2 regions of the Actinoplanes sp. NPDC051475 genome follow, and region 2 is predicted to be linked to the other one. Evidence: riboswitches for the same ligand, from Rfam matches in the RefSeq annotation. Region 2 holds a riboswitch; the other holds the start of a gene.
The links. Region 2 has a riboswitch for glycine ahead of AB0368_RS28410 (L-serine ammonia-lyase). Riboswitches for the same ligand answer to the same signal wherever they lie in the genome.
Positions count from the first base shown of each region.

Region 1: another riboswitch for glycine. It lies ahead of gcvP (aminomethyl-transferring glycine dehydrogenase); the one in region 2 lies ahead of AB0368_RS28410 (L-serine ammonia-lyase).

Region 1 is NZ_JBFAZZ010000001.1:670,970-678,136, reverse strand. It holds gene AB0368_RS03095 (nucleotidyltransferase domain-containing protein) at 1-467, opposite strand, end outside; gene mgrA (L-glyceraldehyde 3-phosphate reductase) at 464-1,459, opposite strand; glycine riboswitch at 1,520-1,613, shown strand; gene gcvP (aminomethyl-transferring glycine dehydrogenase) at 1,706-4,510, shown strand; gene AB0368_RS03080 (DUF5999 family protein) at 4,768-4,968, opposite strand; gene AB0368_RS03075 (chorismate-binding protein) at 5,097-6,335, shown strand; gene AB0368_RS03070 (peptide deformylase) at 6,363-6,857, shown strand; gene AB0368_RS03065 (class I SAM-dependent methyltransferase) at 6,854-7,167, shown strand, end outside.
Region 2 is NZ_JBFAZZ010000015.1:113,213-120,379, forward strand. It holds gene mshB (N-acetyl-1-D-myo-inositol-2-amino-2-deoxy-alpha-D-glucopyranoside deacetylase) at 1-419, shown strand, start outside; gene AB0368_RS28390 (hypothetical protein) at 416-856, shown strand; gene AB0368_RS28395 (VanW family protein) at 853-2,559, shown strand; gene AB0368_RS28400 (hypothetical protein) at 2,579-3,043, shown strand; gene AB0368_RS28405 (hypothetical protein) at 3,015-3,413, opposite strand; gene AB0368_RS28410 (L-serine ammonia-lyase) at 3,444-4,796, opposite strand; glycine riboswitch at 4,921-5,015, opposite strand; gene AB0368_RS28415 (GNAT family N-acetyltransferase) at 5,070-6,035, opposite strand; gene fdxA (ferredoxin) at 6,118-6,444, shown strand; gene dapC (succinyldiaminopimelate transaminase) at 6,441-7,167, shown strand, end outside.

The DNA of each region.
Region 1 (7,167 bases), on a different contig from region 2:
TCGCCGGTGCGCAGGACGTGGGCGCCCGCCAGCAGCAGCCGGATCATGTGCATCGCCTGTTTGCGGTTGGTCTCGCCGGTGCGCGCGCGCCGGGCGGCGACGCGCTTGAGCTGGTCGCGGGCGTAGGCGCCGTATGTGTGGGCGACGTGCCGGGAGAGGAACGCGGCGCGGGCGCCGAGCAGTTCGTGGCCGTCGGCGGTGGCGTGTTCGACCAGGGGTGACCAGAGCACTTCGAGGACGGTCGGGTTGGCTTGCAGGGCGAGGGTGCAGAACCGTTCGATCTCCCACGAGAACTGTTCGTCGTGGGGCCCGTCGAGGTGGGTGGGCGGCTTGTCGAGGTGCCAGAAGGCGCGGGTGGGTGCCGCGTACACGCCGCGGCGGTCGTGGTCGGAGTCCGGCCCGTCGAGGCCGTACGCGCGGGAGCCGACCACGACCGCGAGGATCGTGTGGGGCGGAAAGTCGGTCACAGGTCGAGGACGGTGGCGTCGACCGCGTCGAGCTCCTCCTGGCTCAGCGCCGGGTTCCGCAGCGCCGCGACGTTGGTCTCGAGCTGCTCGACGCTGCTGGCCCCGATGATGAGGCTGGTCATGCGCGGGTCGCGCAGGGCCCAGGCGAGGGCGAGCTGGGCGAGGCTCTGGCCGCGGCGCCGGGCGATGTCGTCGAGGCTGTGGATGCGGCCCATCGTCCGGGCGTCGAGGTCGCTCTCGTCGAGGAAGACGCTGGTGCGTACCCGGGAGTCGTCGGGGATGCCGCCGAGGTAGCGGTCGGTGAGCAGGCCCTGCTGCAGGGGGCTGAAGGCGATGCAGCCGGCGCCGACGCGTTCCAGCGTGTCGAGCAGGTGGTCGCGCTCGATCCAGCGGTTGAGGATCGAGTAGGAGGGCTGGTGGATGAGCAGCGGGGTGCCGAGTTCCTGGAGGATGGCGGCGGCCTGGGCGGTCTGCTCGGCGCTGTAGTTGCTGATGCCGACGTAGAGGGCCTTGCCGGCGCGGACGACGGCGTCGAGGGCCGTCATGGTCTCCTCGAGCGGGGTCTCCGGGTCGGGGCGGTGGTGGTAGAAGATGTCGACGTAGTCGAGGCCGAGCCGCTTGAGGGACTGGTCGAGCGACGACACCAGGTATTTGCGGGAGCCCCATTCGCCGTACGGGCCGTCCCACATGGCGTAGCCGGCCTTGGTGGAGACGATGATCTCGTCGCGGTGGGCGGCGAAGTCGGTGCTCAGGATGCGGCCGAAGTTCGTCTCGGCGCTGCCGGGCGGGGGCCCGTAGTTGTTGGCCAGGTCGAAGTGGGTGACGCCGAGGTCGAAGGCGCGGCGGGTGATGGCCTGCTGCCGTTCGAGGGGGCGGGCGTCGCCGAAGTTGTGCCAGAGGCCGAGGCTGATCGCCGGCAGCTTGAGACCGCTGCGACCGGCGCGGCGGTAGGTCATGGTGGCGTAGCGGTCGTCCGAGGGGGAGTAGGTCACACGCCACAGCCTAGGGACACGTGATCGACATCCGTCCGCTGGTAGGTTGAACGCAGCCGTACCACCCACGCGGGAGAGACCACCGGTCCGCCGGCGGCGCCGAAGGGGCAAATCCTCCCCGGAACCTCTCAGGCAAAAGGACCGCGGGGGAAGGCGACTCTGAAGTGCGCTCGTGGGTATGTCCGACTCGTGGGTATGACAGAGGGGGAGGTTGCCCGTCGACCTCGGAAGTCCCCTGGAGCCGCCATGACGTTCGCACATCGCCACATCGGTCCCGATCCGGACGCTCAGACCCAGATGCTCAAGGCGATCGGGTACGCATCCCTCGAGGCGCTGATGGATGCCGCGATCCCGGAGGTGATCCGCTGGCACGGCACGCTGGAGCTGCCGGCCGCGGCCTCCGAGGAGGAGACGATCGCGGAGCTGCGGGAGATCGCCGGGCGCAACACGGTGACGACCTCGATGATCGGGCTCGGCTACCACGGCACCTTCACGCCGGCGGTGATCCGGCGCAACGTGCTGGAGAACCCGGCTTGGTACACGGCGTACACGCCGTACCAGCCGGAGATCAGTCAGGGGCGCCTGGAGGCGTTGCTGAACTTCCAGACGATGGTGACCGACCTGACCGGGCTGACGACGGCGAACGCGTCGATGCTCGACGAGGGCACGGCGGTCGCGGAGGCGATGACGCTGGCGCGCCGATCGTCGAAGAGCAAGAGCAACGTGTACGCGGTGGACGCGGACACCCTGCCGCAGACGCTGGCCGTGCTGCGGACCCGGGCGGAGCCGCTGGGCATCGAGCTGCGCCAGGTGAACCTGGACACGGATGCGGCTCTGCCGGCGGAGTTCTTCGGCCTGCACCTGCAGTATCCGGGGGCGTCCGGCGCGGTGCGGGACCACGCGGCGCTGGTGGAGGCGGCGCACGAGGCCGGTGCCCTGGTGACGGTCGCCGCGGATCTGCTGGCGCTGACCCTGCTGCGGGCGCCGGGGAAGATCGGTGCCGACATCGCGGCCGGCACGACGCAGCGTTTCGGCGTACCGCTGGGATTCGGTGGTCCGCACGCGGGCTACCTCGCGGTGCGGTCCGGGCTGGAGCGGTCGTTGCCGGGCAGGTTGGTCGGGGTGTCGCGGGACGCGGACGGGGCGCCGGCCTACCGGCTGGCGCTGCAGACGCGGGAGCAGCACATCCGCCGGGAGCGGGCGACGAGCAACATCTGCACGGCGCAGGTCCTGCTCGCGGTGATGGCGAGCATGTACGCGGTCTACCACGGCCCGGAGGGGCTGCGGGAGATCGCGCGCCGCGTCCACGGGCACGCCCTCGCGGTCGCCGGTGGCCTGGCCGAGGCCGGTGTGGAGGTCACCCACTCGCGGTTCTTCGACACGGTGACGGCGTACGCGCCGGGCCGGGCGGCGGCGGTGGTCGAGGCGGCGGCCGGGGCCGGGATCGATCTGCGCCTGGTGGACGCCGACCGGGTGTCGGTGGCGTGCGACGAGACGACCACGGCCGCGCACGTCGAGGCGGTGCTGGCGGCGTTCGGGGCGACGGCCGGCGCGCCCGCCGGGTCGGGGCTGGCGGAGCTGGCCCGCACGTCGGACTTCCTGACGCACCCCGTGTTCCGGTCTTACCACTCGGAGACGGCGATGCTGCGTTACCTGCGCAGGCTGTCGGACCGCGACTACGCGCTGGACCGGGGCATGATCCCGCTGGGCTCGTGCACGATGAAGCTGAACGCGACCACGGAGATGGAGCCGGTCTCCTGGCCGGAGTTCGCGAACATCCATCCGTACGCGCCGACGTCGCGCACCGCGGGCTACGAGGCCCTGGTCGCGCAGCTGGAGCGCTGGCTCGCGGAGATCACCGGGTACGACGCGGTGAGCGTGCAGCCGAACGCCGGGTCGCAGGGTGAGCTGGCGGGCCTGCTGGCGATCCGCGGCTACCACCGGTCGCGGGGCGAGACGCACCGGGACGTGTGCCTGATCCCGTCGAGCGCGCACGGCACGAACGCGGCCAGCGCGGTGATGGCGGGCATGCGGGTGGTCGTGGTGGCCTGCGACGAGAACGGCAACGTGGACCTGACGGACCTGGACGCCAAGATCGAGAAGCACCGGGACGCCCTCTCGGCAATCATGGTGACGTACCCGTCGACCCACGGCGTGTACGAGAAGGGCATCGCGGAGCTGTGCGGCAAGGTGCACGACGCCGGCGGCCAGGTGTACGTCGACGGCGCGAACCTGAACGCGCTGGTGGGCTTCGCCCGGCCGGGGAAGTTCGGTGCCGACGTGTCGCACCTGAACCTGCACAAGACGTTCTGCATCCCGCACGGCGGCGGCGGCCCGGGTGTGGGTCCGGTCGCGGTGCGCGCGCACCTGTCCGAGTTCCTGCCCGGTGACCCCCTCGAGCCGGGCGACCATCACGCGGTGTCGGCGGCGGCGCACGGCTCGGCGGGGATCCTGCCGATCTCGTGGGCGTACCTGCGGATGATGGGCCCGGACGGCCTGGCGCAGGCCACGGCGGTGGCGGTGCTGGCGGCCAACTACGTGGCGGCGCGGCTGCGCGACCACTACCCGGTGCTGTACGCGGGCAACGAGGGCCTGGTGGCGCACGAGTGCATCCTGGACCTGCGCCCGATCACGAAGGCGACGGGTGTGTCGGTGGACGACGTGGCGAAGCGGCTGATCGACTACGGCTTCCACGCGCCGACGATGTCGTTCCCGGTGGCGGGCACGCTGATGGTCGAGCCGACCGAGAGCGAGGACCTGGCGGAGCTGGACCGGTTCTGCGCGGCGATGATCGCGATCAGGGGCGAGATCGACCGGGTGGCCGCGGGGGAGTGGCCGCGCGACGACAACCCGCTGCACCACGCCCCGCATACGGCGGCGGCGGTGTCGGCGGACGAGTGGGAGCACGCGTACCCGCGGTCGCTGGCCGGCTTCCCGGAGGGCGTGGACCGCACGGCGAAGTACTGGCCCCCGGTGCGGCGCATCGACGGCGCGTACGGGGATCGGAACCTGGTGTGTTCGTGTCCGTCGCCGGAGGCGTTCGAGGACTGAGGCCGCCGGGCGGGTCGGCCGGTGTGCATCGGTCGGCCCGCGGGCGGTGTGTGTGCCATGCGCGGGGCGCCTCGCCGTCGTGCGGCGTGCGCGGCCCTGACGCCGCGGTGGGCGCGGGCGCCGCGGGTGGGCGCGGGCGCCGGGTGGTGCAGGCCGGTCCGCGGTCGCGGCCTCGTCGCCGTTACTCTTCCGGCGGTCGTACTAGTTGCGGTCGTCTCGTCGACGGCCCGAGCCGCCCGGTGGTCCGGTCAGGCCGGTCAGGCCGCGAGGGCGTGCCGGGCGGGGCCGCGGTGCGGTTCGATCTGGCTGCCGTCGGGCAGCAGTTCGCCGGTGTCCTCGAAGAGGATGACGCCGTTGCAGAGCAGGCTCCAACCCTGCTCGGGGAAGGTTGCCACGACCCGGGCCGCTTCGCGGTCCACGGCCTCGGCGGAAGGGCAGGTGGTTTGGTGCTGGCACATCGGAGGTCTCCGGTCAGGGGGGTTGTGTTGTGTTGTGTTTCACATCAACGGTGGCGAACACTACTCCCATCGGAACGAGTCCGGGGGGAGCGGGTGACGGCGCCCCATTGAGCGAATCCACTGTTGAGATGGGCCACGGGAACCGTGGATACCAACACTGTGCGACAGTCGCGCCAGCCGTTCCACCGGGTTCTCCGGCCTCCTGCCAGCGCCGTCACGGTCCGTCATCGGTGTTCGAGTGGTTCCTCGGTGACGGTGGTGACCCTGCAGAGCTTGTTACAGCGTGGCTCGCGGACAACGGACTACCGGTGCGAGACCTCATCCGAACGGCTAATGCAAACCACCCGAACGGCGTCGGCACGGTCTGCGGATCCTCACTGTACGTGTCAGCCGCGGCCGGATCGGTGATGGCCGGCGGGGCGATCGGGCGCCCCACGCCGGTTCCCGGAATCCCTGACGTGGCAGCGGTTCTCTACCGCCACACCGGCGCCGGGGAGGAGCCGGGGAGCGGTGTCTCCCAGCGCCCGATCGGTGACCCTGAGTCAATTTCCCGGGGTTGGTCGCTGGGTCCCTGGCAGGACAGCTGGACACGTCAAGATCACGCCGATGCGGTCGAAACCGTCCGCGCCGCGATCCGGCGCGGGGACGTCTATCAGGTCAATGTCGTGGGCCACGCCAGCGCTCCGTACACGGGAGATCCGGGCCCGTCCCTACAGCGGGTGACCAAACTGTCCGGAGCCCGATACGGCGGCATCCTGGCGGGCGGGGACTGGGCCATCGCCACCGCGTCCCCCGAGACCCTCGTGGAGGTCCGCGCCGGGCGGGTCGTCACCCGGCCGATCAAGGGCACCCGGCCGGCGACCGCGGCGGGCCGCCGGGAGCTGCTCGGCTCCGCCAAGGAACGCGCCGAGCACGTCATGATCGTCGACCTGGAGCGCAACGACCTGTCGCGCCTGCCCGGCGTCGGCCCGGTGCAGGTCGACGAGCTGTTCGCCGTACGCCGCTGGTCCGGGCTGTGGCAGGCCGAGTCCCAGGTGTCCGCGCCCATCCGGGGCACCCTCGGCCTGGCGGAGCTGCTGCGGGCGGTGTGCCCCGGCGGCTCGGTGACGGGCGCGCCGAAGCTCGCGGCGCTCGACCTCATCGCCGACATCGAGCCGGTCGGGCGCGGAGTGGCGATGGGCGCGCTCGGCTGGGTCGGCACCGACCACATGGACCTCGGCCTGACCATCCGGACGGCGGCGGTCACCGAGGGCCGGGTGCACCTGTGGGCCGGCGGCGGCATCACCTGGGACAGCGACCCGGTCGCCGAGGTCGACGAGGCCGCGGCCAAGGCGGGACCGCTCAGGGCAGCCCTCGCCGGCGACTGAACGGTCCCGGCGAATAGGTTGGGTGCCATGACTGTGCGCCCCATCCGGCTGTTCGGCGATCCCGTCCTGCGTACCGCGGCGGAGCCCGTGACCGATTTCGACGACGAGCTGCGCCGGCTCGTCGCCGACCTGGAGGACACCGTGCGGGAACCGGGCCGGGCCGGGGTCGCGGCGCCGCAGATCGGCGTGAGCCTGCGCGTGTTCTCGTACAACGTCGGCGGCCGGGTCGGTCACCTGGTGAACCCGGTGCTGTCCGGCTTCGAGGGTGTGCAGGACGACGAGGAGGGCTGCCTGTCCGTGCCGGGGATGGGCTTCGCGACCGCGCGGGCCCTGACGGTCACGGCGACCGGCTTCGACGCGCACGGGCGGCCGCTGACGATCGCGGGCACGGGTTTCCTGGCACGGGCCCTGCAGCACGAGACGGACCACCTCGACGGCCGGCTGTACATCGACACGCTGACCGGCGATACCCGTCGGCAGGCGCTGCGCGAGCTGCGGCGTACCCGCCCGATGCCGGCATGACCTCGGCCTTCTCCGCGAAGCCCGGCCCCTCGGGGCCGGGCGATCCGGCGCGGGTGCCGGACACCACGCGGCTGGCGGCGGCGTCGCTGGCGGCCGGCGACCCGACCGGCTGGTTCGAGCGGCTCTACGCCGAGGCCGGAGCCGGCACCGCCGAGGTGCCGTGGGACGTGCCGGAGCCCAGCCGCTACCTCGCCGGATGGGTGCGCCGAGGCGAGATCACCGGCCGTGGCCGCAGGGCCCTGGTAGTCGGGTGCGGGCTCGGCCGCGACGCCGAGTTCCTGGCCGGCCTCGGCTTCACCGTGACCGCTTT
Region 2 (7,167 bases):
CGCACCGGGTCGCGATGCGGGCCGCGGAGCTCGCCGAGGCCGAGGGGTTCGGGCCCGAGAAGATCTACTGGACCGCCATGCCCCGCAGCGTGCTCGAGGGCGGCATGGAGGCGTTCAAGGCGCTGGACGACAACCCGTTCGCCGAGGTGGAGAACGTCGACGACCTGCCGTTCGGCCACCCCGACGACGAGATCGCCGCCCGCATCGACGGCACCGACTTCTACGAGCAGAAGGTCGCCGCGATGCGCGCGCACGCCACCCAGATCCCCGACAATTCCTGGCTGTACGGCATCGCCGGCGACTTCGGCGGCGAGTTCATGGGCGTCGAGTACTTCACGCTCGCCAAGGGTGAGCGCGGCGAGGTGACCGGCCCGCACAAGTGGGAGAGCGACCTGTTCAGCAACGTGGCGGGGCGATGACGCTGGAGGCACCGGCGTCCGCGCCGCCCACCGAGGAGCCGCAGCCGCCGCGGGCCGGCCTCGAGCGCGTGATCAGGACCGCGGGCGTGGTGATCTCGCTGCTCGCGACGGTTGTCTCCGCGCTGCTCGAGCTCTTCCTGACGCCGTTGCGCATCGGCGGTACGCCGATCGGCGTGGCGATCCTGGTCGCCGCGGTCGCCAACTATGCGATCTCGTGGTTCGCCGTCACGACGGTGGGGCGGCGCTGGGCTCTGGCTCCGCCCTGGGGCCTGTGGACCGCGTTCATGTTCTTCGCCGCCGGCGGCCGCACCACCGAGGGGGACTACCTGGTCAGCGGCAAGGACTGGGTGGCCCTGGTGATGATCCTGGTCGGGAGCCTGACGTTCGCGGTCTACACGTACCGGGCGATTCTGAGGCCGGCGGTGACCCAGCCGTGACCGCTGTCTCCGAAGCGCCGGCCGCCGTCGACGCCGGGGAGTCCCGGTCGGTCAACCGCGGGCGGATCGTCGTCGTGGGTACGGTCGCCGCAGCGCTGATCGCCGCGGCCGGGGTGGCGGCCTGGGCGTACGGCGGTGACGTCCCCCGGGGCACCCGGGTCCTCGGCGTCGACCTGGGCGGCCTGTCCCGCACCGAGGCGGAGCGCAGGCTCACCGAGACCCTCGGCCCGCGCACCGGCGACCCCGTCGCGGTCGACCTGGACGGTCAGGCCCTGCGGGTCGAGGCCGCCGACATCGCGTTGAAGCTGAACGTCGACCTCACCGTGGGCCGGGCCATCAAGGGCGACCTGTCGTTGCTCGGCGAGCGCAGCGTCGCGCCGGTGATCGAGCTCGATCAGGAGAAACTCGAGACGGTCCTGCGCAAGCAGCTCGACCCTAAGGTCACGCTCAAGAAGCCCGGCATCGCGTGGGCGGGGCTCACCCCGAAGCCCACCTATCCGGCGACGGGCCGCGGCCTCGACCCGGCTGCCGCCGCGAGGGAGGTCCGCAAGGCCTGGCTGACCGGCGGCACGGCCCGGGTCCCGCTGGTGGAGCGGCCGCCGGCGACGAGCCGCGAGCAGGTCGACGCCATGGTGCGGGACCTGGCGGTGCCGGCCGTGGCGGCGCCGGTGACCGTACGGGTCGCCGGCAAGTCGTTCACCCTCTCGCCGGCGGCGATCGCCGCGGGGCTGGTCTTCCGATCGGACGACGACGGCCTGCTCACCCCGGCGATCGACGGCAAGCGGCTGCACGCGGCCGCGGCCAAGGAGTTCGCCAAGGTCGAGAAGGAGCCGGCGGACGCGCGCATCGTGCTGGTCAAGGGCAAGCCGACGGTCGTGGCCGGCACCCCCGGCGACATGGTCGACCTGACCGCGCTCGGCACCGCCCTGCTGGCCGTGCTGCCCGCCGCGGCACCCCGTGCGGTCGACGCCGTCCCGACCGAGCAGCAGCCGGCCGTCGCCGAGGCCGAGATCGCCGGGCTCGGCATCAAGGAGAAGGTCTCCACCTTCACCACCTACTTCACCGGCGGCGCGAGCTCGCCGCGCAGCCAGAACATCATGACGATCGCCCGGGCCGTGGACGGCGCGGTGGTCCGGCCGGGCGAGACCTTCTCCCTCAACGGGCACACCGGCGAGCGCGACTACGCGGCCGGCTACCAGGACGCTCCGGTGATCGTCGGCGGCAAGCTGGAGCCCGGGGTCGGTGGCGGCGCATCGCAGTTCACGACGACGCTGTTCAACGCGGCCTACTACGCGGGGCTCGAGGACGTGGAGCACAAGCCGCACTCGTTCTACTTCTCGCGCTATCCGGCCGTGATCGAGTCGACGATCTTCTACCCGACGCTCGATCTCAAGTTCAGGAACACCACGCCGTGGGGCATCTTCATCGACACCTCGTACACGAGCAGGTCGGTGACGGTCTCGATGTGGAGCACCAAGGTCTATGACAGCGTCAAGACGGTACGCAGCCCCCGCCGCAACCTCACCTCCCCGCCGACGGTCCACCGCGAGCCCGGCCCGAAGTGCATAACCAGCAGCGGACTCCCAGGTTTCACACAGGATGCGTGGCGCGTCATCCGCAAGGATGGCAAAGAGGTCGAGCGCAAGAAGTTCACTTGGCGCTACGATCCCGAGCCACGATTCGTCTGCGGCGAGGAGCCGTGAGTCCGTCCGGGAGGGCGTCATGAAGCAGCGTTGGGTGTCGATCGCGGTGCTGGCCGCGGCGCTGTTCGCGATCAACGTGGTGGCGCGCCTGGTGACGCGCTTCGCCTTCCCCGACAACGATTCCGCGGAGAACAAGGTATCGATCGTCATGTTCGCGGTGGTCGGCCTGGTGCTCGCGGTGGTCGCCTACCGGTGGGCCCAGCGGGTCCGGCTCGGCACCTGGCTGCCCGAGCTGGCCGCGGCGGCGGCCGGCGCGATGCTGCTCACCATCCTGGTCGGCCCGTTCGTGAGCGGCGACTACCCGTTCTCCGGCGGCGCGGGCAACTTCTTCTCCCAGGTCTGGCTGTACGGCGGCTTCGCGATCGTCGGCACCCTCCTCGGCTACTGGGTCGCCACGGCGCTCGGGCGCGACTACCGTTCGAAGTCGCTCAAGGCGTTCACCATCGCGAAGACGACTAAGCCCCGCCGGATCGTGCGCCGCTGACCGCCCACCGCTCCCACTCGCTCGGTGCGCTCGCGGTGACCCTGTCGCGCCGGTATTGCGCGGTGGATCGCGCGACGGCCATCGCCTTGGCCACCTCTCCGTAGGTGCCGCCGACCGTGGCGTGGGCCCGGATCAGGGCGTCGCGGATGCCGTCGAGGCGGCCGCCGAGGTGCCGTTCGGCCGTGGCGAGCATGTGCGCCCACGTCTTGCGGTCGAACTCGTCGGTGTCGCCGGTGCGCAGATAGCTCAGGGCGGTCAGGGTGGTGGCGAACCAGGTGAGCAGCTCGCCGAACTCCTCGCCCAGGGCCGCGGCCTCTTCGCTGGTGGGAACGATGGTGGCCGACCCGTCGCCGGCGAAGGTGACATCCATGCCGCCCAGTGTACGACTATCCGTACAGTCCTAGCACTCGACCACGGTCACGGCGAGGCCGCCGAGCGAGGTCTCCTTGTACTTCGTCGACATGTCGCGGCCGGTGTCACGCATCGTGCGGATCGCGGTGTCGAGGCTGACCCGATGCGTACCGTCGCCGTTGCCGGCCAGCCGAGCCGCGTTGATCGCCTTCACGCTAGCGATCGCGTTGCGCTCGATGCACGGCACCTGTACCAGCCCGCCGACCGGGTCGCAGGTCAGGCCGAGGTTGTGCTCCAGCGCGATCTCCGCGGCGTTCTCCGCCTGCTCCGGCGTACCCCCGAGCACCTCGCAGAGCGCGCCCGCCGCCATGGCGGCGGCCGACCCGACCTCGCCCTGGCAGCCGACCTCCGCGCCCGAGATGGAGGCGTTGCCCTTGATGAGTACGCCGATAGCCGCCGCCGTGAGCAGGAAGCGGACCACGCCCTCGTCGTCGGCGCCGGGAACGAACCGGGTGTAGTAGTGCAGCACCGCCGGGATGATCCCGGCCGCACCGTTGGTGGGGGCGGTGACGACCCGCCCGCCCGCGGCGTTCTCCTCGTTCACCGCCAGCGCGTAGAGGTTGACCCAGTCGATGACGTGCAACGGGTCGGTGTCCGAGTGGGCGATCAGGTCACGCCACAGCGCCGGGGCGCGGCGGCGTACGCGCAGACCACCCGGGAGGATCCCCTCGGCGTGCAGCCCGCGCTCGACGCACCCCTGCATGACGTCCCAGATGTGCAGCAGCCCGTCCCGTACGTCCGCGGCCGGTCGCGAGGCCCGCTCGTTGGCGAGCATGACCGCGGAGATCGGCAGGCCCTCCCGGCGGCAGATCTCCAGCAGCTCCGCACCGGAGGCGAACGGGAACGGCACCGCCGTCGCGTCGTCCCGATCGGCGACGACGCCGTCCTCCACCACGAAACCGCCGCCGACGGAATAGAAGGTGCGCTCGGCGACCAGCTCGCCGTCCGCGCCGAAGGCCCGCAACCGCATGCCGTTGGGGTGGAACGGCAGGCTCTCCCGGCGGTTCAGCACCAGGTCGGCGTCGGCGTCGAAGGCGATCGGATGCTTGCCGGCCAGCAGCAGGCGCCCCTCGGCGCGCATGGCGGCGACCCGTTCCCCGACCCGCGTGGTGTCGACCGTCTCCGGGTCCTCGCCGCAGAGGCCGAGCATGACGGCAGTGTCCGAGCCGTGGCCCCGACCCGTGGCGCCCAGGGAGCCGAACAGCTCTGCGCGTACCCGGGAAATCAGGGTCGGGTCGGCCAGGCCGGCGGCGAAGAGCTTGGCGGCCCGCATCGGGCCGACGGTGTGTGACGACGACGGGCCGATGCCGATCGAATAGAGGTCGAACGCGCTGATCGCCACGGAAAAGGCTCCCTGTGCTCGGGGCGGCCTCCCCGCTCTGTCATGGGACCTGAGAGCTTCACCGTCGTGACGACGGTTTGCACCGTGGGTGCGGGACATCGGTGTCCCGGCTTTCCAGAGTCGCCTGACCGGAGCGGTATCTGTGCCTGAGAGATTCCCGGGGAGGAGTTGCTCCTTCGGCGCCCCGGGCGCGGCCGGGAGCTCTCCCGCAGCGGTTCATGCGGCGCGATCTTCGTTTGTCCTGCTTACGGTAGTTACGCCCGCGACCCGGCGTCAACCCACGGGCGCCTCGCGGGTCAGGTACGTGTGGTGGGTCGCAAAGCCCATTTTCTGGTACAGCGTCACCGCCGGGGTGTTGCGCTCCTCCACTTGGAGGTAGGCCCGCGCCGACCCGTGCTGCACCGCCCAGTGCGCCACCGCCCGCAGAACATGCGCGGCCAGGCCCTGCCGCCGTGCTGCCGGAGCGGTCTGCAACAGCGAAACGCCCAACCACCGGTCGGGCCCGCTCACTGCGCCCCGGGCCACCGCGAGCAGCTCACCGTCGGCGTCGCGAACATGAGCGAAAACCGCATCCGGTACGCCGGTGAGAATCCGGATGGCCGTCCGGGGCAGCGTGCCCTTGTGCTCGGCGACCATCGCGTACCAGCCGTCGGTGGGGGAGTCGGCGAGCTCGACCGTCGGCAGGTCGGCGCGCGCCGGCAGGACCTCAAGCAGCGCCGCCACCCGCGCGGTCTGCACGAGTGTGAGGGGCCGGGCCGTCCAGCCGCGCTCGTCCAGCGCCGCGTTGACCGGGGCGGCGAGCGGCATCGGTGTGTTGATCAACGGCTGCTGGCCGCGGGCCGCGTACCACTGTTCGACCGCGTCGATCGCCTCCTCGAGGGTGCGATCCGGGTCGCCGACCGCCAGGGCCGAGTTGGCGCGCCCGGTCCAGTTGTCGGCCGCGCGCAGGATCCAGGAGCCCAGCCGGGCCTGCACCGGCGCCGGCCACCCGTCGTTGGCCGCCAGCTCGAGGGCCACCACGTCGGCGGCCGGCGGGCGGCGTGCCGGGGGCACCCTTTTCGCCCGGTGGACGTCCTTCAGGGGAACCCGGAGCGTGCCCTTGGCGGTGGCGAGAGTGAGATCCGTCTCCGTCAGTTCCACGAGCTCGCCGAGCGCGTCCGTGAAAAGTGGGCGATCCTGGGAAACACCGACAATCCGGCGAACCACCACCCGGTGTCCCACATCCTGCCGTCGGAGCACACCCCACCTCCTGTGGGCGAGATACTAGGCTCTGCGCGTACCGTCGCGCTCCGAAGCGGCGTGACTCTGGAAGGGAAAGACCGTGACATACATCATCGCTGAGCCCTGCGTCGATGTGCTCGACAAGGCGTGCATCGAGGAGTGCCCGGTCGACTGCATCTATGAGGGCAACCGGATGCTCTACATCCACCCCGATGAGTGCGTCGACTGCGGGGCCTGCGAACCGGTCTGCCCGGTCGAGGCGATCTTCTACGAAGACGACGTCCCGGAGCAGTGGAAGGACTACACGAACGCCAACTACGAGTTCTTCGAGGACCTCGGCTCGCCCGGCGGCGCGTCGAAGGTCGGCAAGATCGAGAAGGACACGGCGTTCGTGGCGGCCCAGCCGCCGCGCGGGGATGCGCACTGACCGTGGTCTCGGCATCGCTGCCTGACTTCCCCTGGGACCTGCTCGAACCGGCCAAGTCGGTCGCGGCCGCGCACCCGGACGGCATCGTCGACCTCTCGGTCGGCACGCCGGTCGACCCGGTGGCGGCGCCGATCCGGGCCGCCCTGACCGCCGCATCCGACGCGCCGGGCTATCCGCTGACCGCGGGAAGCCCGGCGCTGCGTGCGGCGATCTCGGCCTGGCTGTCTCGAGCCTGCGGCGCCTCCGGTACGCCGGGAGTGCTGCCGACGATCGGCTCCAAGGAACTCGTGGCGTGGCTGCCCACACTGCTCGGCATCGGCCCCGGTGACGTCGTCGTCATCCCGCAGGTGTGCTACCCGACGTACGAGGTCGGGGTGAAGCTGGCCGGTGCCGAGGTGGTCCGCAGCGACTCCCTGACCGCGATCGGCCCCCGGCGGGTGAAGCTGATCTGGATCAATTCGCCGTCCAACCCGACCGGCAACGTGCTGCCGGCGGCCCACCTGCGCAAAGTGGTCGACTGGGCCCGGGAACGCGGCGTGGTCGTGGCCAGCGACGAGTGCTACCTCACACTCGGCTGGGACGACACCCCGGTGTCGGTGTTGTCCGACGAGGTCTGCGCCGGCGACTACACCGGCGTGCTCGCCGTGCACTCGCTGTCCAAGCGCTCCAACCTCGCGGGCTACCGGGCGGGCTTCGTCGGCGGCGACCCGGCCCTGGTGGCCG